Regions from separate parts of the Microbacterium sp. LTA6 genome, predicted to be linked through region 1. Evidence: predicted binding sites of a transcription regulator. Region 1 holds the regulator's gene; each other region holds the start of a gene.
The links. Region 1 encodes LexA, which represses DNA repair genes until DNA is damaged. Its sites were predicted from a motif close to TCGAACANNTGTTCGA; they were not measured.

Region 1 (7,766 bases):
GCCGCCGCCGGCCCGGAGTTCCTCTCCGTCACGTACGGCGCCGGCGGATCGACCGGCGGACGATCCCTTGATGTCCTCCGCTACATCCGCGCCCACACCGACGTCGAACCGCTCGCGCACCTCACCTGCGTCGGGAACACCTACGCGGGGGCAGCGCGCCTGATCCGGGAGTTCCTGGATGCCGGCATCCTCAGCTTCCTCGCTCTGCGCGGCGACCCGCCGCAGGGGCAGACGGAGGCGTTTCTCGGGGACCTGGAGAGCGCGGCGCAGCTGGTGCAGCTCATCGACCGGGTGCAGGCGGAACGAGCGCCTTACGAAGAGGCTCCGGTTCCGGGCTTCCCTGGCGCAGCCAGGGTCGACCCGCGGCGAAAGGTCAACATCGCCGTCGCCGCATTCCCGAAGGGGCATCCGCGTGCGACGCATCGCACGCAGGACGTCGAGGCGCTGCTTGCCAAGCAGGCGGCTGGGGCGACCTTCGCGATCACGCAGCTCTTCTTCCATGCCGACGACTACCTGGCCTTCGTCGAACGCGCTCGCGCTGCCGGCGTCACGATCCCGATCCTCCCCGGCATCATGCCGATCACTTCGCACGTGCGTCTCGCCCGTGTGCTGGAACTCACCGGGGAAGACCTGCCCAGCGAGCTCGCCATCGCGCTCGAGGTCGAGCCGACCCCCGAGGGCCGCCGCGAGATCGGGATCGAATGGGCCGCGCGTCTCGCCCGCGAGGTCGTCGCCGGCGGCGCGCCCGGCGTGCACCTCTATGCCTTCAACCAGCACGACACCGTCCTCACCGTCCTCGCAGAAGCCGGCATCCTCCCGGCCCTGCGCCACTAGACCCCGCCGAAAGGAAAGACCATGACTGCATTCCCCGAGGGAACCATCCTCGGCTACCCCCGTATCGGTCGCCGCCGCGAACTCAAGAAGGCCATCGAGTCGTTCTGGGCCGGCCGCATCGACGAGCAGGAACTCGCGCGCACCTCCGCAGAGCTGCGGGCTACGACCCGCGAGCGGCTCGCTGCACTGGGCCTCGGCCGCACCGACTCCGCCATCCCCGAGTCGTTCTCGTACTACGACCAGGTGCTCGACGCCGCCGTCACGGTTGGCGCGATCCCGACCCGTTTCGAGGGCCTGCGCGCTGCAGACGGCACGATCGGCCTGCCCGCGTACTTCACCATCGCCCGCGGCGAGGGGGAGCGCGCGCCGCTCGAGATGACGAAGTGGTTCGACTCGAACTACCACTACCTGGTGCCGGAGATCGGGCCGGAGACGGCCTTCTCGCTCTCCAGCGACCGCCTCGTGCGTGAGGTGGCCGAGGGCGTCGCCGCCGGCTTCGTGACCCGTCCCGTTGTCGTGGGTCCGGTGACGCTGCTTGCTCTCGCCAAGGCGTCGGATGACGCCCCCGAGGGCTTTGACCCGCTGTCCCGTCTCGACGACCTGCTCCCGGTCTATGTCGAGCTCCTGGCACGCCTGAAGGATGCCGGCGCCGAATGGGTGCAGCTCGACGAGCCCGCGCTGGTCAGCGAGTCGCTTCCCGCATCCGTCGCGCAGCTCTCCGATGCCGCAGCCCGTGCGCTCGCGGTGCTCGGCGGCGCGACCGAGCGTCCGTCGATCCTCGTCGCCGCACCCTACGCCGAGCTCGGCGAGGTGTTCCCCGTGCTCGCCGCTGCGCCCGTCGAGGCGATCGCCGTCGACCTCGTCCGCGGCGGTGTGCCGACGGCAGCTGCCGGACTCGAGAGCAAGACCCTCGTCGGCGGCGTCATCGACGGCCACAACATCTGGCGCGGCGACCTCGCGGCGGCCTACGACAAGCTGGAAGCCCTCCGCGGGCTCGGCGCTGCTGCGGTCGCCGCATCCACCTCGACCTCGCTGCTGCACGTGCCGCACAATGTCGCGGACGAGACCAAGCTCGACGCTCGCCTGGTCTCCTGGCTCGCGTTCGCGGATCAGAAGGTCGAGCAGGTCGTCGTTCTCGCCCGTGGCCTCGGCCAGGGCCGCGCTGCGATCGAGGATGAGCTCGCTGCGGCATCCGCTGCACTCGAGGACCGTCTGAGCGCACCCGGCGTCCGCGACGGACTGGTCCGGCAGCGCGAGCTCAGCGAGGCCGACTTCTCGCGGGTCTCGTACGAGGAGCGCGAGACGGCGCAGGAGGCGCTGGGGCTGCCGGCTCTGCCGCTCACCACGATCGGCTCGTTCCCGCAGACCGGCGACATCCGCCGGGCGCGCGCGCAGTACGGGCGTGGCGAGCTCCCGCAGGAGGACTACGAGGACTTCCTGCGGCGCGAGATCGACAGCGTCGTCTCGCTGCAGGAGGAGCTCGGTCTCGACGTGCTGGTGCACGGCGAGCCGGAGCGCAACGACATGGTGCAGTACTTCGCCGAGAACCTCGACGGCTTCGCGGTCACCGAGAACGGCTGGGTGCAGTCCTACGGGTCGCGGGCGACCCGCCCGTCGATCCTGTGGGGCGACGTGTCGCGTCCTGCCCCGATCACGGTCGACTGGTCCTCGTACGCGCAGTCCCTGACCGTGAAGCACATGAAGGGCATGCTCACCGGACCGGTCACGATCCTGGCGTGGTCGTTCGTGCGCGACGACCAGCCGCTGGGCGAGACCGCCAACCAGGTCGCGCTGGCGCTCCGCGAGGAGATCGCCGACCTCGAGACCGCCGGCATCGAGATCATCCAGGTCGACGAGCCGGCACTGCGCGAGCTGCTGCCGCTGAAGCAGGCCGACCAGGCTGCATACCTGGACTGGTCGGTGGCATCTTTCCGCCTGTCCACGGGTGGCGCGGCCGCTGGCACGCAGATCCACACGCACCTCTGTTACTCGGAGTTCGGCGTCGTGATCGATGCGATCCGTGCCCTCGACGCCGATGTCACCTCGATCGAGGCGGCACGCAGCCGCATGGAGGTCGTCACCGACATCGCCGAGGTCGGCTTCGACCACGGCATCGGCCCTGGCGTGTACGACATCCACTCGCCGCGCGTTCCGAGCACATCGGAGATCGAAGCGCTGCTGCGCCGTGCCGTCGAGGAGATCCCGACGCGTCAGCTCTGGGTCAACCCGGACTGCGGCCTGAAGACCCGCGGCTACGCCGAGACGACCGAGTCGCTGCGCAACATCGTCGAGGCCACTCGTCGCGTGCGCGAGGACGTGAACGTCACGGCCTGACGTCGTTGAAACGCAAGAACCGCTCTCCCCGAAGCCTGGGGAGAGCGGTTCTTGCGTTTCCAGCGAGTGGATGCCGGATGCTCAGACCGCGCGCAGCACCGCGACGACCTTGCCGAGCACGGTGGCCTCATCGCCGAGGATCGGCTCGAAGGAGGAGTTGCGGGGGAGCAGCCAGGTATGACCGTCGCGCTGGCGGAACGTCTTCACGGTCGCCTCACCGTCGAGCATCGCCGCGACGATCTCGCCGTTCTCCGCGCTGTTCTGCGAGCGGATGACGACCCAGTCGCCGTCGCAGATCGCGGCGTCGATCATCGATTCGCCGGACACCTTGAGCATGAACAGATCGCCCTTGCCGACGAGTTGGCGGGGGAGCGGGAATATCTCCTCGACCTGCTGATCGGCGGTGATCGGCACACCGGCCGCGATACGACCGACCAGAGGCACCATCGCCGCATCGCCCACCGGTGTCATCGCGTCAGCAGGGTTCTCGCCGCTCTGACCGGGGAGGTCGATGAGCACCTCCATCGCGCGGGTCTTGCCCGGGTCGCGGCGCAGGTAACCGCTGAGCTCCAGTTGTCCGAGCTGATGAGTGACGCTGGAGAGCGACTTGAGGCCGACGGCATCGCCGATCTCGCGCATGCTCGGCGGGTAACCATGGCTGGCGATCGACGTCTGGATGACCTCGAGGATCGCCATCTGCTTCGGGCTGAGGCTCTTCCGACGGCGCGTTCGCGGTGCCTCTGACTCGGGGGCTGAGTTCTCGCTCATGGTGCTCCTTCAGTAGGCGAATCCGACGCTGCTCTTCGAATGTCGGTGGCCCGTGGTGGGGTGTTCCTATCGAAACCGTATCCGAGAATCGGGCCGATGTGGAAGATCTGTTCGAGCGTGTCGCCCGATTCTCGAACTCTATTTCGAAGAACGCTTGACAGATGTTCGAACTCGAAGATATCTTCGGAACGTAGCTTCGCATTCACGGCTCCCGGCCGAGGCGAGAATGCGAACGCTACGCCAACTTCCCCCGTTTCGCGGGGCGAGAGCACAGGGAGTAAGAGATGAGCACCATCACCTTCAGCAATGCGGCAGTCATCCCGGCACGCCCGGCGACGCGGCTTCGGCTGACGGTTCGCGGTCGTCGTCTGCTCCTCGCAGTCGCTGCTCTCCCGCTCGCCGTCGGCATCGCCTTCGCGGCGATCAGCGGTGGGGGTGCGATCGCCTCGGGTGAGAGCGTCGCAACCGCCACCTTCGAGACGGTGACGGTGATGCCGGGCGACACCCTGTGGTCGATCGCCGGAGACGTCGCCCCGGACGCCGATCCCCGCGATGTCATCGGAGAGATCTCCCGACTCAACCTGCTGCAGGACGGCATGCTCCAGATCGGGCAGGAACTCGCGATTCCCGCCCAGTTCTCCCACTGACGTTCGGTGGGACCGGTGAGCCGACGGGAAACCTGGCGTCACCGGATGAGCACAGAGGCTCGCAGCGTTCTAGCATGGGAGGGGTGACCGCCTCTCTCGACGACCTGCCGCTGCGTGACGATCTTCGCGGGCTCACCCCGTACGGCGCACCGCAGGCACCGCTTCCGATCGCCCTCAACGTCAACGAGAACACGCACCCGGTGCCCGATGAGGTGGCCAGCGACATCCTCGACGACATCGCCGTCGCGCTGCGGGACGTGAACCGATACCCCGACCGCGAGTTCACCACCCTGCGCGAGGGATTCGCCGAGTACCTCGGCCACGGTCTGGACGCGGATCAGATCTGGGCCGGCAACGGTTCCAATGAGGTGCTGCAGCACATCCTTCAGGCCTTTGCGGGGCCGGGGCGCACGGCGTTCGGGTTCGCACCCACCTACTCCATGTATCCGCTGATCGCTCAGGGGACGGGTGCGCGGTGGATCGCCGGGGTGCGGGAGCCGGACTACACGATCACGCCGGAGGAGGCGGTCGCGCAGGTCGAACAGGTCGACCCCGACGTCATCCTCCTCTGTTCGCCGAACAACCCCACCGGAACACCGCTCGGCCTCGACGTCATCGAAGCCGTGTACGAGGTTGCGCGTGGCGTCGTCATCGTCGATGAGGCCTATCAGGAGTTCGCGCCGAAGGAGGCGGCATCCGCGTTGTCCCTCCTCGAAGGACGCCCTCGTCTTGCCGTGTCCCGAACGATGAGCAAGGCGTTCGCCTTCGCCGGTGCGCGCGTCGGCTATCTCGCCGCTGACCCCGCCTTCATCGACGCGTTGCGACTGGTGCGGCTGCCGTATCACCTGAGCGCGCTCACGCAGGCGGCGGCCGTCGCCGCGCTGCGCAACTCCGCGATCATGCTGAGCATGGTCGACGAGATCGTCGAGCAGCGTGATCGCATCACTGCGACGCTGGAGGCGCTCGGATACACGCCGCACGAGTCCTGGTCGAACTTCGTGCTGTTCGGCGGGGTCAGCGACCCCAAGCGCACCTGGCAGCAGCTCTACGACCGCGGTGTCCTCATTCGCGACGTCGGCATCCCCGGGCACCTGAGAGTCACCGCCGGAACCGAGGCCGAGAGCACCGCATTTCTGGATGCTCTCGCGTCGATAGAATCAGCATCATGAGCGCCCCCCGCACCGCCAGTCGCGTCCGCAGCACGTCGGAGTCCACCGTCGAACTGGAACTGAACCTCGACGGCACCGGTGCGAGCCGCATCGACACGTCCGTGCCGTTCTTCGACCACATGCTCACCGCGTTCGCGAAGCACTCGCTCACCGACCTCACCGTGCGCGCCTCCGGCGACACCCACATCGACGCGCACCACACCGTCGAGGACGTGTCCATCGTCCTCGGGCAGGCGATCGCCGAGGCGCTGGGCGACAAGTCCGGCATCTCACGGTACGGCGATGCGCTCGTTCCACTCGACGAGGCGCTTGCGCAGGCCGTGGTCGACATCAGTGGGCGTCCGTATCTCGTGCATGACGGTGAGCCGGCTGGATTCGAGCACCACCTCATCGGCGGTCACTTCACCGGTTCGCTCGTGCGCCACTCCTTCGAAGCGATCACCTTCGGCGCCGGACTCACCGTGCACATCCGGGTGCTCGGCGGGCGCGACCCGCACCACATCGCCGAGGCGGAGTACAAGGCGTTCGCTCGCGCGTTCCGCCAGGCGAAGGCGCTCGACCCGCTCGTCGATGGCATCCCGTCCACCAAGGGTGCACTGTGACGCGCACGCCTCGCATCGCCGTCTTCGACTACGAGTCCGGCAACGTGCACTCTGCCGTGAAGGCGCTCATCGCCGCCGGCGCGGATGCTGTGCTCACCGGTGACCGCAAAGAGGCGCTCGAGGCCGATGGCCTCGTCGTTCCCGGCGTCGGTGCCTTCGCGGCCGTCCGAGACGCGCTCAAGGCGCGCGGCGGTGACGAGATCATCGATCGACGTCTCGCCGGGGGGCGTCCGGTGCTGGGCATCTGCGTCGGGATGCAGGTGCTGTTCGAGCACGGCGTCGAGCGCGGGCAGGATTCCGAGGGCCTCGGCGAGTGGCCTGGTGCGGTGACCGAGCTCAACGCGCCGGTATTGCCGCACATGGGCTGGAACACCGTCGAACCCGGTTCGGGAAGCGTGCTCTTCGAGGGCATCGAACAGGAGCGGTTCTATTTCGTGCACTCCTACGCCGCGCAGGCCTGGGAACTCGACGTCATCCCACCGTTCCCGCAGCCGGTCCTGACGTGGACCACCTACGGCGATCCGTTCCTCGCAGCCGTGGAGAACGGACCGCTGTCGGCGACCCAGTTCCACCCCGAGAAGTCCGGCGAGGCCGGAATCCGGCTGCTGCGCAACTGGGTGCAGTCGCTGACCTGATCGCAGTCCGGCCTGGCGACGAACGGTTCCGTTGCTGTCAGAGTCCGCGGGCGACGGCTGCCGCGGCCGACAGCCAGGCCCGCTTCGTGACCGGATCCAGCGCACCCAGCTTGAGCGCGCCGTCCACGATCCCACGGTCGAACGGGATGGTCACGACTTCGCGTGCAAGAGACCCGTACCCGTCCACGATCTGATCGACGTCTGCCTGCGATGCCTTGGGATCGGCCTGCGTCACCACGACCACCGACTGTCGGGCCAGCTGCGCTGACCGCGCATCGCGCTCCTCGAGCGCCTCCAGCAGGAGTGCTCCGGCTTCTGCGTGGTCGTCTCGAGTGGTCGTCGCCACCACGATCTGGTCGGCGCGATCGATCATCCGCAGCCACATCGGATCGGACTCGTCGTTGCCCGAATCGATGATGATCAGGCGATAGAACTTGGCAGCGACGGCGTGGATCGCGTCGACGTCGTCGGGGTTGAGTCGGTTCTCGTGGGCGAGCCTGATCGGCTTGGAGCGCAGGACGTCGTACTTCTCCCGCGGCTGGTGGTGGACGAAATGCGCGAGATCGGCAGACTGACCGCGCGCACCGAGCAGCCGCTCCGTCTCGGGCAGGAGTTCGAGGAGCGTGCGATCGTGCGGGCCGCTTTCCGTGCGCCAGCCGAGGGTGCCCCTGGTCTGATTGTTGTCCCATGCCAGGACGCCGGCGCCTCCGTACTGGGCGAAGACCGCCGAGAGGAGCACTGTTGTCGGCGTCTTCCCGGCGCCGCCCTTGCCGTTCA
Region 2 (7,766 bases), 870 kb from region 1:
CGAGTTCGCCGTCGGTGCGGAGATCCCGATCAAACGGGGGAGCGAGGGATGGAGCTGGTTCGTCGCGCATCGTATCGAGCCGACGGATGCTCCGGCATGGCTCGCCGTGGGATCGACGGTCGTTGCGGAAGTGGATGCTGCGCGTCGCGCTGCGCTCAGTCGCGGACACACGGCCTGCCATCTGGCGTCGCTCGCCTTGGATCTGGCCGTCGCTGATCTGTGGCGGAAGGACCCGGGCGTCGACGCGCTGGGCTCTCCCGATTTCGAGGGTCGAGCGAATCAGTCCAGCCGCATTGGCGATGATGGCAGCGTCGACGAGTATCGGCTCGGCAAGAGCCTGCGCAGGGCCGGATTCGATACGGAGACGTTCGCGGCGACACTGGTCGAGCGCGAGGAGCGCATCAACGCACAGCTCGCCGTGTGGGTGGCATCCGCGGCCCGCAGCCGGATCGAGGTCGATGGCCCGACCATCGTGGATCGTCGCCGGTGGCATTGCGATCTTCCCGAGGGTGAGGCTGTGATTCTGTGCGGCGGAACGCACGTAGCCTCGCTCGCGGAGTTCTCGGCCATCTCGGTGTCGCTGGATCTCAGCGATCCGCAGATGCTGGTGATGACGACGACAGCTGTGCCTGCGGCGTGAGCTCGTCCTTCGACAGGGTCATGATTTCACCGAGCTTCGCCCCGAGGCCGGCGGCGAGGACGTGTGCCTGCGCGAGCGGGATCCAGCGGCAGGTCCACGTCTGAGCCGGACCTCCGCCCTCCGGATCGGTCTCTCCGGCAACCCATGAAGCGCGAACGTCTGCCTCATCGACGCGCATCAGGAAGAAGTGTCTCCGGGCGATCTCAGACCGTGTCGGGGCGAGGTCGTAGTCCGCTGACCCGAGTGGACGAACGACGCTCCCTCGCAGTCCGGTCTCCTCGAAGAGCTCTCGCACGGCCGCATCGCCCGCTGACTCTCCGACTCGGACCGTGCCAGCAGGAACCTGCACGCCGGTCACGGTGAGCGGTAGGTCGTCGTGGGTGAACACCAGGAGGTGGTCGTCGGCCACGACGTAGCAGACCGCCTTCTCGATGATCGCTCTGCCCGGAGTCGAACGACCCCGGGTCGCGTTACCCAGTATCCGTATGACGCCGGGCTGCAAGGGAAGATCTGCCAGTGCGGATCGCTCGAACCAGCCGACTTCGACGAGTTCGTCTTCCTCGAGGATCAGCTCAGCACGAGCAGGGAGTTCGCACTCGAATGCGATCGTGGTGTATCCGACGCGGTCGCCGTTGGGATAGTCGATGATCAGGTCGGCCCCGCCGAACGCGCCGACGAGGTCGCCGACAACCGGCTCGACGCCGAGTTCTTCGAGGACCTCGCGAGCGACGGCATCCTCCGGGTTCTCCCCAGGCTCGATGCCACCGCCGATCGGGCCCCAGAGCTTCGACCCGTGCGACCGTGCCAGCAGGAACCGGTCGCCGTCACGGATGACGGCGGTGACAGCGGGGAGAAGCAGCAGATCATGGCCGATGTGCGCGCGGAGCTTGTCGACGTATGGAGACTTCGGCATGAATGCGAGCCTACGTCGCCCGCCTCAGTGCTCAGCGGACGGCGGCCTTCGTCTTCGATTTCCCGCGGGACAGGGGGAACCTCATGTCGAGGTGCGGCTCGAGATAGATCCGGCGGATCGCGACCAGGATGATGTAGCCCCCGATCCAGTAGGAGAGGAACAGCACCAGTCCGTACGAGAAGGTGAAGCTCACGAAGGTGAGGACGACGCCGATCCCGATGTACAGCCATCGCCACGCGCTGCTGATCCGGTCTCGTGCCGCCTGCTGTTCGACTGTGCGGTCCTCCAATGAATCGACGCGGTTGCTCAGATCAGCGTCGTCGATCACGGTGAACAGCTCTCGCACTGAGACGTGCAGCGCTTCGGCGACAAGGGACAGCGTTTCCAGGCTCGCGTCTTGTCCTGCTTCCAGCCGCTGAACGGTGCGGAGGCCGACGCCGCTCTCGTTCGCGAGCCGTTCCTGCGTCCAGCCCTGCGTCTGGCGGAGTTCGATGATTCGTGTCGTGTTCATGGAAATCATGCTCGTTCAGCTCCTGCCGCCATGGCCACGTCATCGACCCGCCACTGTGCCGTCACTTTGCCGCCAGTCACCCGCCAGTCACCCGCCAGTCAACGAGGCAGGTCACCAGGACCATCTTTCGGGAGGGCGAACTCCACTTCTCCGCGCGCGATGTCGGCGCGCACCAGTCGCAGTGAGATCGCATCGCCGGGCGCTGCGCCTGCGGGGACCGGAGCGGATGCCGTCACCACAGGGTCCGCGATCTGGATCGTCGCTCGATCCTCCCGCAGCTCGATCACCGTCGCTTGGATCACGGACCCGACCAAGGGCGTCAGCAGCGCGGCTTCGACGCAGTTGATCGTCGCGTTGTTCAGCTGCGACACGCGCTGCCCGGATGCCTGCATCAGGGCGGGCAGCTCGTCGAGCGACTCCCGTGCCCAGTCGGGGACATCTTTCCCGTTCGAGACGGCGAGGCAGATCGTCAGTACCCAGCGGTCGACGAGACGCCGCAGCGGTGCCGTGGCGTGCGCATAGGGGGCGGCGATCGCGGCTTGCTCGGCATCCGTCGGCGATGTGCCGTCGAACGGCAGATATCCGGCACCGCGGAACAGCATGGCGGCCGCTTCGAGCACCGACAGGGTCATCGGATCGTTCCGGTCCAGTGCGCGGAGGTACTCGCCGTAGGTGCCCGTGGTCCATGGGCGACCGAGCGCCTCGGTCTGTCGGCGGAAGGATTCGAACGATTTCTCATCGGGTTCTGGCATCGTGCGCAGGATTCCGACGCCGGCTTCCAGCATCAGAGAGGCTGCGGCCATCCCGGTCATCAGCGAGAGCTGGGCGTTCCACTCCTCGACCGGCAGCGGGCGGCGCCGTTCGATGGCGTATCGGCCGGCAGGGTCCCGAACGACCTCGTCGTCCGGAAGATTCAGGCTCGCGCCACCGCGCAGACGTTCCTGCTCCAGGCGCAGCGCACCGATTTCCGGGAGGAGCGAGGCCGGCCCCTCTTCGCCGCGGTCCAGCGATTGCTGGGTGGAGACGTAGTCCAGCTGCACGCGTGAGCGGATGAGTGCGCGCTCGAGCCGGAAATCGGTGACGACGCCGGCACTGTCGAGCTCGAACGTCCATACCAGCGCGGGTCGGTCGGCTTCGGGCAGCAGGGAGATCCGGTCCTCGCTGAGGACGGGCGGATGCAGGGGGATCCTGCCGTCCGCGGCGTACAGCGTCTGGCCGCGCCGGCGTGCTTCGGTATCCACCCCTCCGCCCGGCGTGATGAAGCCGGGCACGTCTGCGATCGCGTACATCACGGTGTAGCCGGAGCCGTGGCGCTCGAGGTGAAACGCCTGATCCAGATCGCGCGCGCCCAGGGGATCGAGGGTTGCGAAGGGGATGTCGCGCAAGTCGAGTTCCGGTATCGGTGCCGTCGCGGCTTCGGCCTCAGCGAGAACGGATGCCGGGAACTCCACAGGCGCATCCAGCGACTCGCGCAGCGTCGCGAGCGCCGCCGCCAGCTCGGTCTGTGCGGCGGAGGGAGCGACATGTGATCGGCGTTGAGGCATGAAACCCACACTATGTGCCCCGACGATATGCCCTGGCGAAGCGCGCGAATGCGCGACTCGGCGTCAGAAGGGTGGTGGGGTGTCGTCTTCGGTGAAGGTGACGGTGTTCTGGGGTGGGGGTCGGTCGAGGTAGACCTTGCCGGTAGGGCTGGTCCAGGCGTAGACCCCGGTGTCGAGTTGTTCGACGTGCCACGGGGTGTGGTGTTTGAGGACGTGGTGTCGGCGGCAGAGGTCGCCGAGATTCTCTAAGGTGGTCGCGCCGCCGAGGGCGGCGTCTTGATGATGGTCGATGTCGCAGTCTCGGGCGGGGAGTCCGCAGGTCGGGAATCGGCAGCGTTGATCGCGTGCTTTCAGGTGCCGCGTCAGGTGCGCACTGGGCCGGTAGCGGTCCACGGCGAGGAGGTTCCCGGTGATCGGGTGGGTGAGGATGCGATCCCACCCGGATGCCGCCCCGGCAAGTTCTTTCGCGGTGGCGGTGTCGATCGGGACCCGCCCGTCCAACTCCGCCGGGGTGGTCCCGGTGCCGATCAGTGTCGTGACGGGGACGGTCACGGATACGTGGGCGGTGATGGTGGCGAGGAGCCCGTCGGGGGTGTCGTGACCGGCGGGTGCCCCGGTGAGGAGGAGGTCGAGGGCGAGGTCGCTGCGGAGTTGATCGATCGTGCGTGGATCGGCGGCATCCTCGTTGTCGCCGCCGGGAGCACCCTGCACGCCTTTCGCCATGCCGGTGATCCGGTCGAACGCGCCGTGCACGAGCGCGGCCGGGCCAACCAGCCCGAACTCCGCCTGCCCATCCGCCCGGTCTTTCATCCACGCGCCGCGCCGGTCGCGGGCATCCTGGTGGCGCTCATCGATCGACCGCGGTTGGAAGCGTTCGGCGACCCGGCGGGCCATCCGGGCCACCCGGTTCGGGGACTCCGTCTCCGCGAACCCGAACATCTGCTCCGCATACGCATCCCGATCCGCAGCATCGTCCAGGTGTGCGCCGGCGTCGATGATCACTCGGGCGTGTGAGGCACTGATCCGCCCCGCACCCTGCGCCTGCCACACCGACGGGAACTGCTCCACCAGAAACGAGGCTTCCGCCATCCGCCGTTGCACCGTCCGGTCGCTGACCCGCAACGCCGCACCCATCTCCGCCGCGACCGTCCGCAACGCCATGTCCCCGAAATCCTCATGCCCGCCCTGCTGGGCGACGTCGAGCGCGAACCGCGACCCGAGAGCGAGAAGACCATCCCGCGCCGCCTGCAGGCTGCTGATCGTGCGCTCGATCTCGACGACAGAATCAGTGAGCGCGCCCAGCGTCGCCACCTGCTCCACTGTCGCATCCATCAACGCCGTCATAACCCCAGTACACCAGGGGCCACCGACATTCCAACCCCAGATCAGCGCCAGGAAATAGCTCATTAGACCACGGCTGTATAACGACCCGAATTCGACGAGAACGAGTGTTCCGGAACCGCGTTTCGACGCGCTGCAGTCCGTCTTGCGAGACCGTCACCCGTCGCCCGTCACCCGTCTCACCGTCTCGCATTGCGCGTCGGCCACACGAGTTGGTCATAACGATCGTCTGTGGCGCGATCGAGAGGCACGGGCACGGCTGCGGCTCGATAGCGCCTGGGATTCACGCGGGACCGATCGACTTGGCGCGCACCGGACCGTTCGCGCCGGCCTTCGTCTTGTGCCTGTACGGCATCAGGGAGAGTCCGTCGGATAGTACGGCTAGCGAGCCTCGTCAGCCCAGGCCGGCCAGGAGTCGCGACGGGCATCAAGATCGATGCCGCGAAGACGGATCAAGCAGACACGGCCCGCCGATCTCGTCACCGCCCAGAGACTGTGAGAGCGACCATTTGCGCGCGTGGAGATCCAGTCCAGCACCTCGGAGATGTCGGTCTCCGAGAGCTCCCATTCCTCTTTTGTGCCAGCATCATCAGCCCAGAAATACACACGGTAGCTCGGATCGTCGACTTGAGACGTCTGGTCCCTTGGGTCGGTCGGACGCGCTCGCATGCAGCGACTCTAACTTGACTAGGGCGAGCGGTTAACGGCATCCAGGAACAACACTCACTGAGATAGAGAATGTGAGTTCCCGAACGGCGATTCAACTTACGCCCCGCGGCGCGTCCGTTTGAGGACCATTTGAGATCGCCGTACCCAGATCAGGCCGAAGCCGGGCGCGTGCGCGCTCGTACGTGCATCCGCTCCCCGTGCTTGCCGAACAAACTGAGGATCTCGACGGGTCCTGCGCCGGTCGAGCCGAACCAGTGCAGGTTCTTGGTGTCGAACTCCGCGACTTCACCGGGGCCCATCACGACGTCGTGGTCACCGAGGATGAGTCGGAGCCGACCGTCCAAGACGTAGATCCACTCGTAGCCGGTGTGCGTGCGAAGCACCGGTTGCCGGTCCGTTGCGGGGATGGTGATCTTGAACGCCTGCGGTTCGCCCTTCGAAGCAGACAATCGAGTGAGAGTTCTTCCGTCCGCTCGCGTCGCTCGCGGCGTCACGCGAGGATCATCGACGCGAGGGGAGCGGACGATCTCGTCGAACGGCACCGACAGGGCTGCGACGACCGGAAGCAGGAGCTCAAGGCTCGGTCGGCGCTGGCCTGATTCGAGACGGGAGAGTGTGCTCTTGGAGATGCCGGTCTCCACCGCCAGTTCCTCGAGCGTCATGCCTCTCTTCTGGCGCGCCTGGCGAAGCCTCGGAGCGACTTGGCTGAGTTCGGTCTCGATGCGTTGCGTCGTGCTCACCCGTCGAGCAAAGCACGCCGTTCCACTTTCGGCAACAGGATTCCCGACTTCAGGGTGAGCGCGGCCAGTCTGGCCGTATGAACACAAACGATCGCCACGACGTCATCATCATCGGGGGCGGAGCGGCTGGCCTCAGCGCGGGACTCGTGCTCGCCAGAGCGCAGGTGGATGTGCTGTTGATCGACGGCGGGAAACAGCGGAATGCGCCGGCGCCTCACATGCACGGCTTCGTCTCTCGCGACGGCCTCTCGCCCGCCGAGTTTCTCGCGGCGGGCGGTGACGAACTGGCACGGTACGGCGCATCCGTTCGCCATGCCGACGTGACGAGGATCGATCGTGAAAGCGACGGGACCTTCGTCGTTTCGACAGAGACGCGTAGCGAGAAAACGCGGGCGATCATGATCGCCACGGGTCTCGTCGATGAGCTGCCCGACCTCCCCGGGGTGCGTGAGCGGTGGGGCACCCTCGTGCATCACTGCCCGTACTGCCACGGCCATGAGGTCCTGGGGCGGAATATCGCCGTCGTCGGCGGGGTTATCCGCGAGATGTCCATCAAGCAGGCGGCGTTGCTGCGCAGTTACAGCGACCGCGTCTCGTTCATCACGAACGGAATCGAACTCTCCGAGACGGAGCGGCATCGACTCGCATCGTTCGGCGTGCAGGTGGTGGACGGAACCGTGTCTCATCTGCCGGGTGATGATGGGGGCTTGGATGGGATCGCCCTCACCGATGGTGAGGTCGTCGACTGTGACGCGGTGTTCATCGCACCGCGTCAACGCCCACGCGACGGACTCCTGCGAACCCTCGGCTGCGACGTCGACGACACCAGTGGACTCATCCGCACGGACGGCTTCGGCCACACCAGCGTCCCCGGCATCTGGGCTGCGGGCAACGTCGTCACCCCCACAGCTCAGGTCATCACCGCAGCGGGTGCCGGAAGCGCCGCCGCCATCGCCATCAACGGATGGCTTCTGCAACTGAATCTCGACGCCGCCGCCGCGGCGTGAACTCCGACAACCACCGAAAGGCCCCCATGTCCCAGTCTGCCCCCACCGAGATCGCGCCCCCGGTCGACGCCCCACGCCCGCCGTCCGTGCATGTACGGGCGATCATCACCTGGCTCGCCATCTTCCCGCTCGTCACCCTCGGCTTCTTCGCCATCGCGCCCTTCGCCGAGGGGTGGCACCCCGTGCTCCGCGCGTTCGTCCTGACGATCGTCGTCGTTCCGCTGGCCGTCTATCTCGTCGTGCCGCAGCTCATGCGCGCGTATGGCGCGCTGGTCCGCCGGGCACGCCGCTGACCGCCGGCTGAAGGCCGACGACCGCAGACCGAGGCCGCCGGCCGAAGACCGGTCATCCACCCCGCAACCCGCCGAGCCGCGTTAGCGTTGACGCATGACCACAGCATC
Region 3 (7,766 bases), 780 kb from region 1:
AAGTACATCGACGCGATCGACAAGCCTCCGGTGGCTGTACGCGCGTGGATCGGGCTCGCCCACGGCGTGGGCGGGCTGTTCCGCGCGTTCGGACCGGAAAACCTCGAGAAGGACGACCGTCGCGACGGCTTCCCCTTCCTGCTCGTGCTGCTGGCGGCCGCCGGCGCGGTGAACGAGTGGTTCTTCATCGGCAACGAGGTCGCGGCGAACATCAGCGCCTTCTCGGTCGGTGCACTCATCGGCCGTGCCGCGTTCGTGATGCCGGTGCTGCTGCTCCTGCTCGCCGGCTGGCTGTTCCGGCATCCGTCCTCCGTGCACGACAACGGGCGCATCGGGATCGGATTCGGGCTCTTCATCCTTTCGCTTGCGGGCTTCTGCCACGTCGCAGGCGCCCGTCCCCAGCCCAAGGAGGGGATGCTCGCCATCAGCGAGTCCGGCGGGCTCTTCGGATGGATGCTGGGTGAGCCGCTCGCCTTCCTGAGCCCGGTCGTCGCCTACATCGTGCTGTCGCTGCTCGCCGTACTGAGCGTGCTGATCCTCACCAAGACGCCCCCGAATCGCATCGGCACCCGTCTCGGCGACCTGTACGCCTGGATGTTCGACGCCGAGCGCCCCGAGAAACCCGCGAAGAACGCGGCGGCGATCGATGAAGATGACAAGGTCGACGATCCGGATGTGCTGCCGTGGTGGCGCCGGAACAAGACCGGTCGTGAAGAGGATCCCGACGAGGGAACCCTCGGCTCCGACGACATCACGGCACTGCTCTCCACCACGGACGTCACTCCGGCGTACGACCAGGCCGTGATCGTCGCCGATCCTTACGACGCCGCCACCGAAGTGCTCTCGGACGTGCGCTCCGTCACTGATGCCCTCGCCGAGCAGCAGACGACGGCTCTGCTCGACGACGCCTCTGACACCGGCGAACAGCCTGAGCTTCCTGGTCTCGACGGCTTCGGCACCGCGGGACCGGGGGAGCGGGGTCCACAGGCACCGGTCGCCCCCTACATCCTGCCCTCGCCAGGTGTGCTCAGCGAAGGGCCGCCCTCTGTGGTGCGTTCCGAGGCGACCGACAAGGTCATCGAGCAGATCACGAACGTGCTCACCCAGTTCAAGGTCGACGCCAAGGTCACCGGCTTCTCGCGCGGTCCGACGGTGACGCAGTACGAGGTCGAGGTCGGCCACGGCGTCAAGGTCGAGAAGATCCTCCAGCTGAGCAACAACTTCGCGTATGCGGTGGCCTCGAACGATGTGCGCATCCTCTCGCCGATCCCCGGCAAGAGCGCGATCGGCATCGAGATCCCGAACGCCGACAAGGAGATGGTCGCGCTCGGCGACGTCCTGCGATCCCCGGCGGCGCAGAAGAGCACGCATCCGATGACGATCGGCGTCGGCAAGGATGTCGGCGGAAACATCGTCATCGCGAACCTCGCCAAGATGCCGCACCTCCTGGTCGCCGGTTCCACCGGCTCGGGAAAGTCCAGCTTCGTGAACTCGATGATCACGAGCCTGTTGATGCGCGCCCGGCCGACGGATGTGCGCATGGTGCTGATCGACCCCAAGCGCGTCGAGCTCACCAGCTACGCCGGTGTGCCGCACCTGATCACGCCCATCATCACGAACCCCAAGAAGGCCGCCGAAGCGCTGCAATGGGTCGTGAAGGAGATGGACATGCGGTACGACGACCTCGCGTCGTTCGGCTTCCGCCATATCGACGACTTCAACCGCGCGGTGCGCGCCGGCGAGGTGGAGGTGCCGGTCGGCAGTGAGCGTGTACTCAAGCCGTACCCGTATCTGCTGGTCGTCGTCGACGAGCTCGCCGACCTGATGATGGTCGCTCCTCGTGATGTCGAGGACTCGATCGTCCGTATCACCCAGCTCGCCCGTGCCAGCGGCATCCACCTCGTCCTCGCCACGCAGCGACCGAGCGTCGACGTCGTCACCGGTCTGATCAAGGCCAACGTGCCCTCTCGACTCGCGTTCGCCGTGACCAGCGTCACCGACAGCCGTGTCATCCTCGACAGCCCCGGCGCAGACAAGCTCATCGGGCAGGGCGACGCGCTCTTCTCGCCGATGGGGTCGTCCAAGCCGTTCCGCCTCCAGGGCGCCTGGGTCGATGAGAAAGAGATCGAAGCGGTCGTCAAACACGTCACCCGCCAGGCGCGGCCGGAGTACCGCTCCGACGTGCAGGAGACCGTCGAGCACAAGAAGAAGGACGTCGACGAGGACATCGGCGACGATCTCGAACTGCTGCTCGCCGCCGCAGAACTCATCGTCTCGACGCAGTTCGGCTCGACCTCGATGCTGCAGCGCAAGCTCCGGGTCGGCTTCGCCAAGGCCGGACGCCTGATGGATCTGCTCGAATCCAGAGAGATCGTCGGCCCGTCCGAAGGGTCGAAGGCCCGAGATGTGCTGGTGACAGCCGAGCAGTTGGCGGATGTCATGGCCAAGCTCCGCGGCGACGACGCGCCGTCTGCTCCTGCACCCGCTGTTCCGGCTCCTGCCTCAGGCTTCCGGGAAGTCGATCCTGTCGAAGCGCAGTTCGCAGGCCTGCCGGTCGTCGAATCCGAGGGCGACGGCGACGAAGACGCCTGGGGCCTGACGGGTCGCGACTGATGGCGATTCCCCGGCAGCTGCCGAACGCGATCACGATCGCCCGCATCCCCCTTGCGGTCGTCTTCTTCGTCCTGCTCCTTCTCGGCGGCACGTACGGCATCCCCGATCTCGCCCTTCGGTGGACGGCGGCGGTCCTCTTCATCGTCGCGATCTCGACCGACTGGGTCGACGGCTACCTGGCGCGCAAGTACGACATCGTCAGCGACTTCGGCAAGCTGTGGGACCCGATCGCCGACAAGCTGCTCACCGGTGCCGGATTCATCGGCCTCGCGGTGCTCGGCGAGCTCGGTGAGTTCGGCTGGTGGTTCGTCGTGATCATCCTCGTCCGGGAGTGGGGCATCACGATCCATCGCTTCATGGTGGCGAAACAGCACATCGTCGCCGCAGCGTGGATGGGCAAGCTCAAGACCGCGGTGCAGGGCGTCGCGCTGTCGTGGGCGCTGCTCCCGCTGCACGTGCTGATCGGCCTCGACATCTGGGTTCTCATCACGGCGGTGCTGATGGCCGCCGTGCTGGTCCTGACGGTGGCCAGCGGTGTCGACTACATCGTCGCGCAGGTCCGCGGTGGTCGCCAGGACCAGCAGACCTCATGACGACGGCGAACGCCGCTGCGCTTCTCGAGGTGCTGCGGGCGCGCGCGCTGAGTCTCGGCGTCGCCGAGTCCCTGACGGGTGGCGCGATCGCGGCGGAGATCGTGTCCGTGCCCGGCGCTTCCGATGTCTTCCGCGGAGGCATCGTGGCCTACGCCACTCCGGTCAAGCACACGCTGCTCGGGGTCGACGCCGAGCTGCTCGAGGAGCATGGACCGGTGCATCCCCAAGTGGCGCTGCAGATGGCTGACGGCGTGCGTCGTGCGCTCTCGGTCGCAGGGTTTCCGGCGGACGTCGGCATCGCGACCACCGGTATCGCCGGACCGGATTCGCCGGACGGTCAACCGGTGGGTACGGTGCACATCGGCGTCGTCGCTCCCGGGATCAAGATCTCCCGAATGTTCGTCTTCGAGGGGGACCGGGCGGCCGTTCGCCAGCAGTCGGTCGACGCCGCGCTCTCGTCCGCGTTGGCCGTGCTCCGGGAATAGCAGTCATCGGATCGCTGTTGTCGATGGTGTGCGGCTCACACCACGTCCCTTGTCAAGGTCCTTCACAACGAAACCACAGCGAGAAACAGTAGATTTAATGGAGTCAGGTCGGGTTAGACTGGCGATCCCTCGGAGGATTCCGGGGATGGCGATGGAGAGGGGGTTCTGATGATTCTTGTTCGACAGGAAATCGGCGATGTGCTCAGGGACTTCCGCCTGCAGAAGGGCCGTACCCTTCGTCAGGTAGCGGGCAAAGCCTCGGTAGCACTCGGTTACCTCAGTGAGGTCGAGCGCGGGCAGAAAGAGGCGTCCAGCGAGATCCTCGCGTCCGTCGCCGATGCACTCGATGTGCCGATCTCGACGATCATGCGCGAAGTAGGCGATCGCATCTCGGTCCTTGAGGGAATCCAGGTCTTCCCGGACGTCGTCCCGGACGACCTCGTTGCATCGATCGAGCCGCAGCTCTCCCTCCACTGAGTCGACGCCGGAACCTCGATGCGTCGCAGTGAGTTTCTTCGCGCCGTCGAAGGCGAGTTCTCGGGGCGCGCTTCGTCGTTGCTGAACGATCTGGTGCTCACCGCTCTCGGTGGCCGGACGGCCCTGGAAGCGCTCGATCTGGGGCTGCCACCGCGTGACATCTGGCTCGCTCTTTGCGAGGAGATGGATGTGCCGCCGGAGCGCCGCTACGGCGCCGGCCGTCTGGAGCCGCGCAAGCGCTGACTCGATCTCGTTCTGATCCATGCGTGCGGGCGACGACGTTCCGATTGCGGCGTGTCGTCGAATATCTGTTCGAAGCGGGCGTAGTCTTCTGCACAGATGGTTTCGAGACTTGTCTCTCCACAGTTCGCGGGTTCGCCGACACGATGTCGGAGGCCCCTCCTACGGTGAAGACATGGCTCAGAGCCATACGCCTTGTCGGAGAGTTCGTCCCAGCCGGGTCGGCCGCGACAGCCTACAGGCGGCACCACGCGAGCAGAAGGAAGCACATCATGCCATCACCCGCCGACCGCGAGAAGTCCCTGGAAACAGCCCTCGCTCAGATCGACCGGCAGTTCGGAAAGGGCTCGGTCATGCGGCTGGGCAGCGATGACCGCGCACCCGTCGCCGTCATCCCCACCGGCTCCATCGCCCTCGACGTCGCCCTCGGAGTGGGCGGCCTTCCGCGTGGCCGCATCGTCGAGATCTACGGCCCTGAGTCGTCCGGTAAGACGACGCTCACGCTGCACGCGATCGCCAACGCGCAGCGCGCAGGCGGCATCGCCGCCTTCATCGACGCCGAGCACGCGCTCGACCCCGACTACGCGGCGAAGCTCGGCGTCGACATCGATGCCCTTCTCGTCTCGCAGCCCGACACCGGAGAGCAGGCGCTCGAGATCGCCGACATGCTCGTGCGTTCCGGCGCCATCGACCTCATCGTCATCGACTCCGTGGCGGCGCTTGTGCCTCGTGCCGAGATCGAGGGTGAGATGGGCGACTCGCACGTGGGTCTGCAGGCTCGCCTCATGTCGCAGGCGCTGCGCAAGCTCACCGGTGGCCTGAACCAGACCAACACCACCATGATCTTCATCAACCAGCTGCGTGAGAAGATCGGCGTCTTCTTCGGATCGCCGGAGACGACTGCCGGCGGCAAGGCGCTGAAGTTCTACGCATCGGTGCGGCTCGACATCCGTCGTATCGAGACTCTGAAGGACGGCACCGACGCTGTCGGAAACCGCACCAGGGTCAAGGTCGTGAAGAACAAGATGGCTCCGCCGTTCAAGCAGGCCGAGTTCGACATCCTGTACGGCATCGGCATTTCCCGTGAGGGAAGCCTGATCGACTTCGGCGTCGAGCACGGCATCGTGAAGAAGTCGGGCTCCTGGTACACATACGACGGCGACCAGCTCGGTCAGGGCAAGGAGAATGCGCGCACGTTCCTCCTCAAGAACCCTGACATCGCTCTGGCGATCGAGACTCAGATCAAGCAGAAGCTCGGTATCGGTGCGGCGGCGCCGGCGGCTGCTGCTGCGGCAGACGAGCTCGCAGAGCGTCGACCGGCCTGATCATGATCGGTGAGAACGGGGGCGAAGCGGGCGGAATCGTGGATCGTCTCGCCCCCGTCATTCCGCTCTTCGGCGCGAAGAGAGCGTCGGAGGCGTCTTCCGGAGGGCGAGACCAGGGCGCGCCGAGCGATCGGCATCCCGCTCGCGGCACCGCAGAGCGGCACACGGCTCCGCGTCTGCGGGCATTGCACCCACACGCGGATTCGGGAGAGGGAACATCCGACGCCGAGGGTGCGGAGAGTCAGACCCCTGATCCTGAGGAGACCCGGAAGGTCGCCGAGGAGGCGCTGGTTCGAAAACTGCGCACCAGATCGCTCTCGGTCTCCGAGTCCCGAATTGTGCTGAAGGGATATTCGCTCGAGTCTTCGCAGATCGACGACGTGATCGACGACTTCTGCCGGCGCGGGTACCTGGATGATGCGATCCTCGCCGGACACCTCGTCATCTCCGGTGTCGAACGGAAAGGATTGGGGCGGGTGGCGCTGTCTCGAGCACTCGCGCAACGGGGCATCCCGCGCGACGTCATCGCAGCGGCGCTCGACGAGGTTCCAGACGATGACGACGAACGCGCGTTGGACTTCGCCCGTACGAAGGCGCGGTCATTGTCGCGCCTCGATCATGACACCGCCCTTCGCCGGCTCGTCGGGCAGCTGTCCCGGCGGGGGTACAACGGCTCGGTCGCGATGAAGGCCGCACGCACCGCGCTGACCGAGGCGTCGTTCGGGCAGCCCTCCTCCGGTGTGCGGTTCGTGGATTCGGACTGAACACCTTTCATTCAGTCGGCGCGCACGGAGCGGCATCGTTCGCAGGGCTTCTACGTCGGAGCGCTCGTACAATGGGATGACCATGACTATCCCGCGCAGCGAACCGACGATCATCAGCGCTTCGTCGGCGGCCATTGACGTCGACGGCCGACAGCGATCCTACGAAGTGCGCACCTTCGGGTGCCAGATGAACGTGCACGACTCGGAGCGGCTCTCCGGATCCCTGGAGAGCGCTGGGTACGTGCGCGCTGTCGACGGCGCCGAGGCCGATGTCGTCATCATCAACACCTGCGCGGTGCGCGACAACGCTGCGGGCAAGCTCTACGGCACTCTCGGGCACCTCGCGTCGGTCAAGCGTCGCAAAGATGGCATGCAGATCGCTGTGGGCGGCTGTCTGGCTCAGATGGACAAGCAGGCCGTGCTCGACAAGGCGCCATGGGTCGACGTCGTCTTCGGCACCCACAACATGGGTTCTCTTCCCGGCCTGCTCGAACGCGCGCGCCACAACGGTGAAGCCGAGCTCGAGATCCTGGAGTCGCTCGACGTCTTCCCGTCGACGCTGCCGACCAAGCGGGACTCGGCGCACAGTGGTTGGGTGTCGATCTCGGTCGGCTGCAACAACACCTGCACGTTCTGCATCGTGCCGAGCCTGCGTGGCAAGGAGAAGGACCGCCGCCCTGGCGACATCCTGAACGAGATCCGCCTCCTCGTCGACGACGGAGCGATCGAGGTCACCCTCCTCGGACAGAACGTCAACTCGTACGGCGTCGAGTTCGGTGACCGCCACGCATTCGGAAAGCTCCTGCGTGCCGCCGGCGAGATCGACGGCCTGGAGCGCATCCGGTTCACGAGCCCGCATCCCGCGGCCTTCACCGACGACGTGATCGACGCAATGGCCGAGACCGAGGCCGTGATGCCGCAACTGCACATGCCGTTGCAATCGGGCAGCGACCGCATCCTGAAGGCGATGCGCCGCTCGTACCGCAGCGAGCGGTTCCTCGGCATCCTCGACCGCGTGCGCGAGCGCATCCCGCTGGCGTCGATCACCACCGATATCATCGTGGGCTTCCCCGGCGAGACGGACGAGGACTTCGAAGACACCATGCGCGTCGTCGAACAGTCGCGGTTCTCCGGGGCATTCACCTTCCAGTACTCCATTCGTGAGGGCACCCCCGCGGCGACGATGGAAGATCAGGTGCCGAAGGAGATCGTCCAGGAACGTTACAACCGGCTCATCGCCCTGCAGGAGCGCATCTCACTCGAGGAGAA

Region 2: LTA6_RS17635 (DUF222 domain-containing protein) is a predicted target of LexA. The motif match lies at 5,049-5,064, and genes of this name have one in related genera.
Region 3: recA (recombinase RecA) is a predicted target of LexA. The motif match lies at 4,469-4,484, and genes of this name have one in related genera.

The regions. Positions count from the first base shown of each region.
Region 1 covers NZ_CP147855.1:2,812,411-2,820,176, forward strand. The annotation lists gene LTA6_RS13285 (methylenetetrahydrofolate reductase) at 1-834, shown strand, start outside; gene metE (5-methyltetrahydropteroyltriglutamate--homocysteine S-methyltransferase) at 856-3,168, shown strand; gene lexA (transcriptional repressor LexA) at 3,250-3,936, opposite strand; gene LTA6_RS13300 (LysM peptidoglycan-binding domain-containing protein) at 4,221-4,583, shown strand; gene LTA6_RS13305 (histidinol-phosphate transaminase) at 4,667-5,752, shown strand; gene hisB (imidazoleglycerol-phosphate dehydratase HisB) at 5,749-6,354, shown strand; gene hisH (imidazole glycerol phosphate synthase subunit HisH) at 6,351-6,989, shown strand; gene LTA6_RS13320 (AAA family ATPase) at 7,027-7,766, opposite strand, start outside.
Region 2 covers NZ_CP147855.1:3,680,441-3,688,206, reverse strand. The annotation lists gene LTA6_RS17655 (hypothetical protein) at 1-640, shown strand, start outside; gene LTA6_RS17650 (NUDIX domain-containing protein) at 588-1,553, opposite strand; gene LTA6_RS17645 (helix-turn-helix transcriptional regulator) at 1,585-2,064, opposite strand; gene LTA6_RS17640 (RNB domain-containing ribonuclease) at 2,163-3,608, opposite strand; gene LTA6_RS17635 (DUF222 domain-containing protein) at 3,672-5,015, opposite strand; gene LTA6_RS17630 (XRE family transcriptional regulator) at 5,768-6,358, opposite strand; gene LTA6_RS17625 (NAD(P)/FAD-dependent oxidoreductase) at 6,436-7,365, shown strand; gene LTA6_RS17620 (hypothetical protein) at 7,392-7,658, shown strand; gene LTA6_RS17615 (isocitrate lyase/phosphoenolpyruvate mutase family protein) at 7,753-7,766, shown strand, end outside.
Region 3 covers NZ_CP147855.1:3,588,309-3,596,074, reverse strand. The annotation lists gene LTA6_RS17230 (DNA translocase FtsK) at 1-2,613, shown strand, start outside; gene pgsA (CDP-diacylglycerol--glycerol-3-phosphate 3-phosphatidyltransferase) at 2,613-3,206, shown strand; gene LTA6_RS17220 (CinA family protein) at 3,203-3,691, shown strand; gene LTA6_RS17215 (helix-turn-helix domain-containing protein) at 3,860-4,168, shown strand; gene LTA6_RS17210 (DUF3046 domain-containing protein) at 4,187-4,411, shown strand; gene recA (recombinase RecA) at 4,681-5,733, shown strand; gene LTA6_RS17200 (regulatory protein RecX) at 5,736-6,497, shown strand; gene miaB (tRNA (N6-isopentenyl adenosine(37)-C2)-methylthiotransferase MiaB) at 6,580-7,766, shown strand, end outside.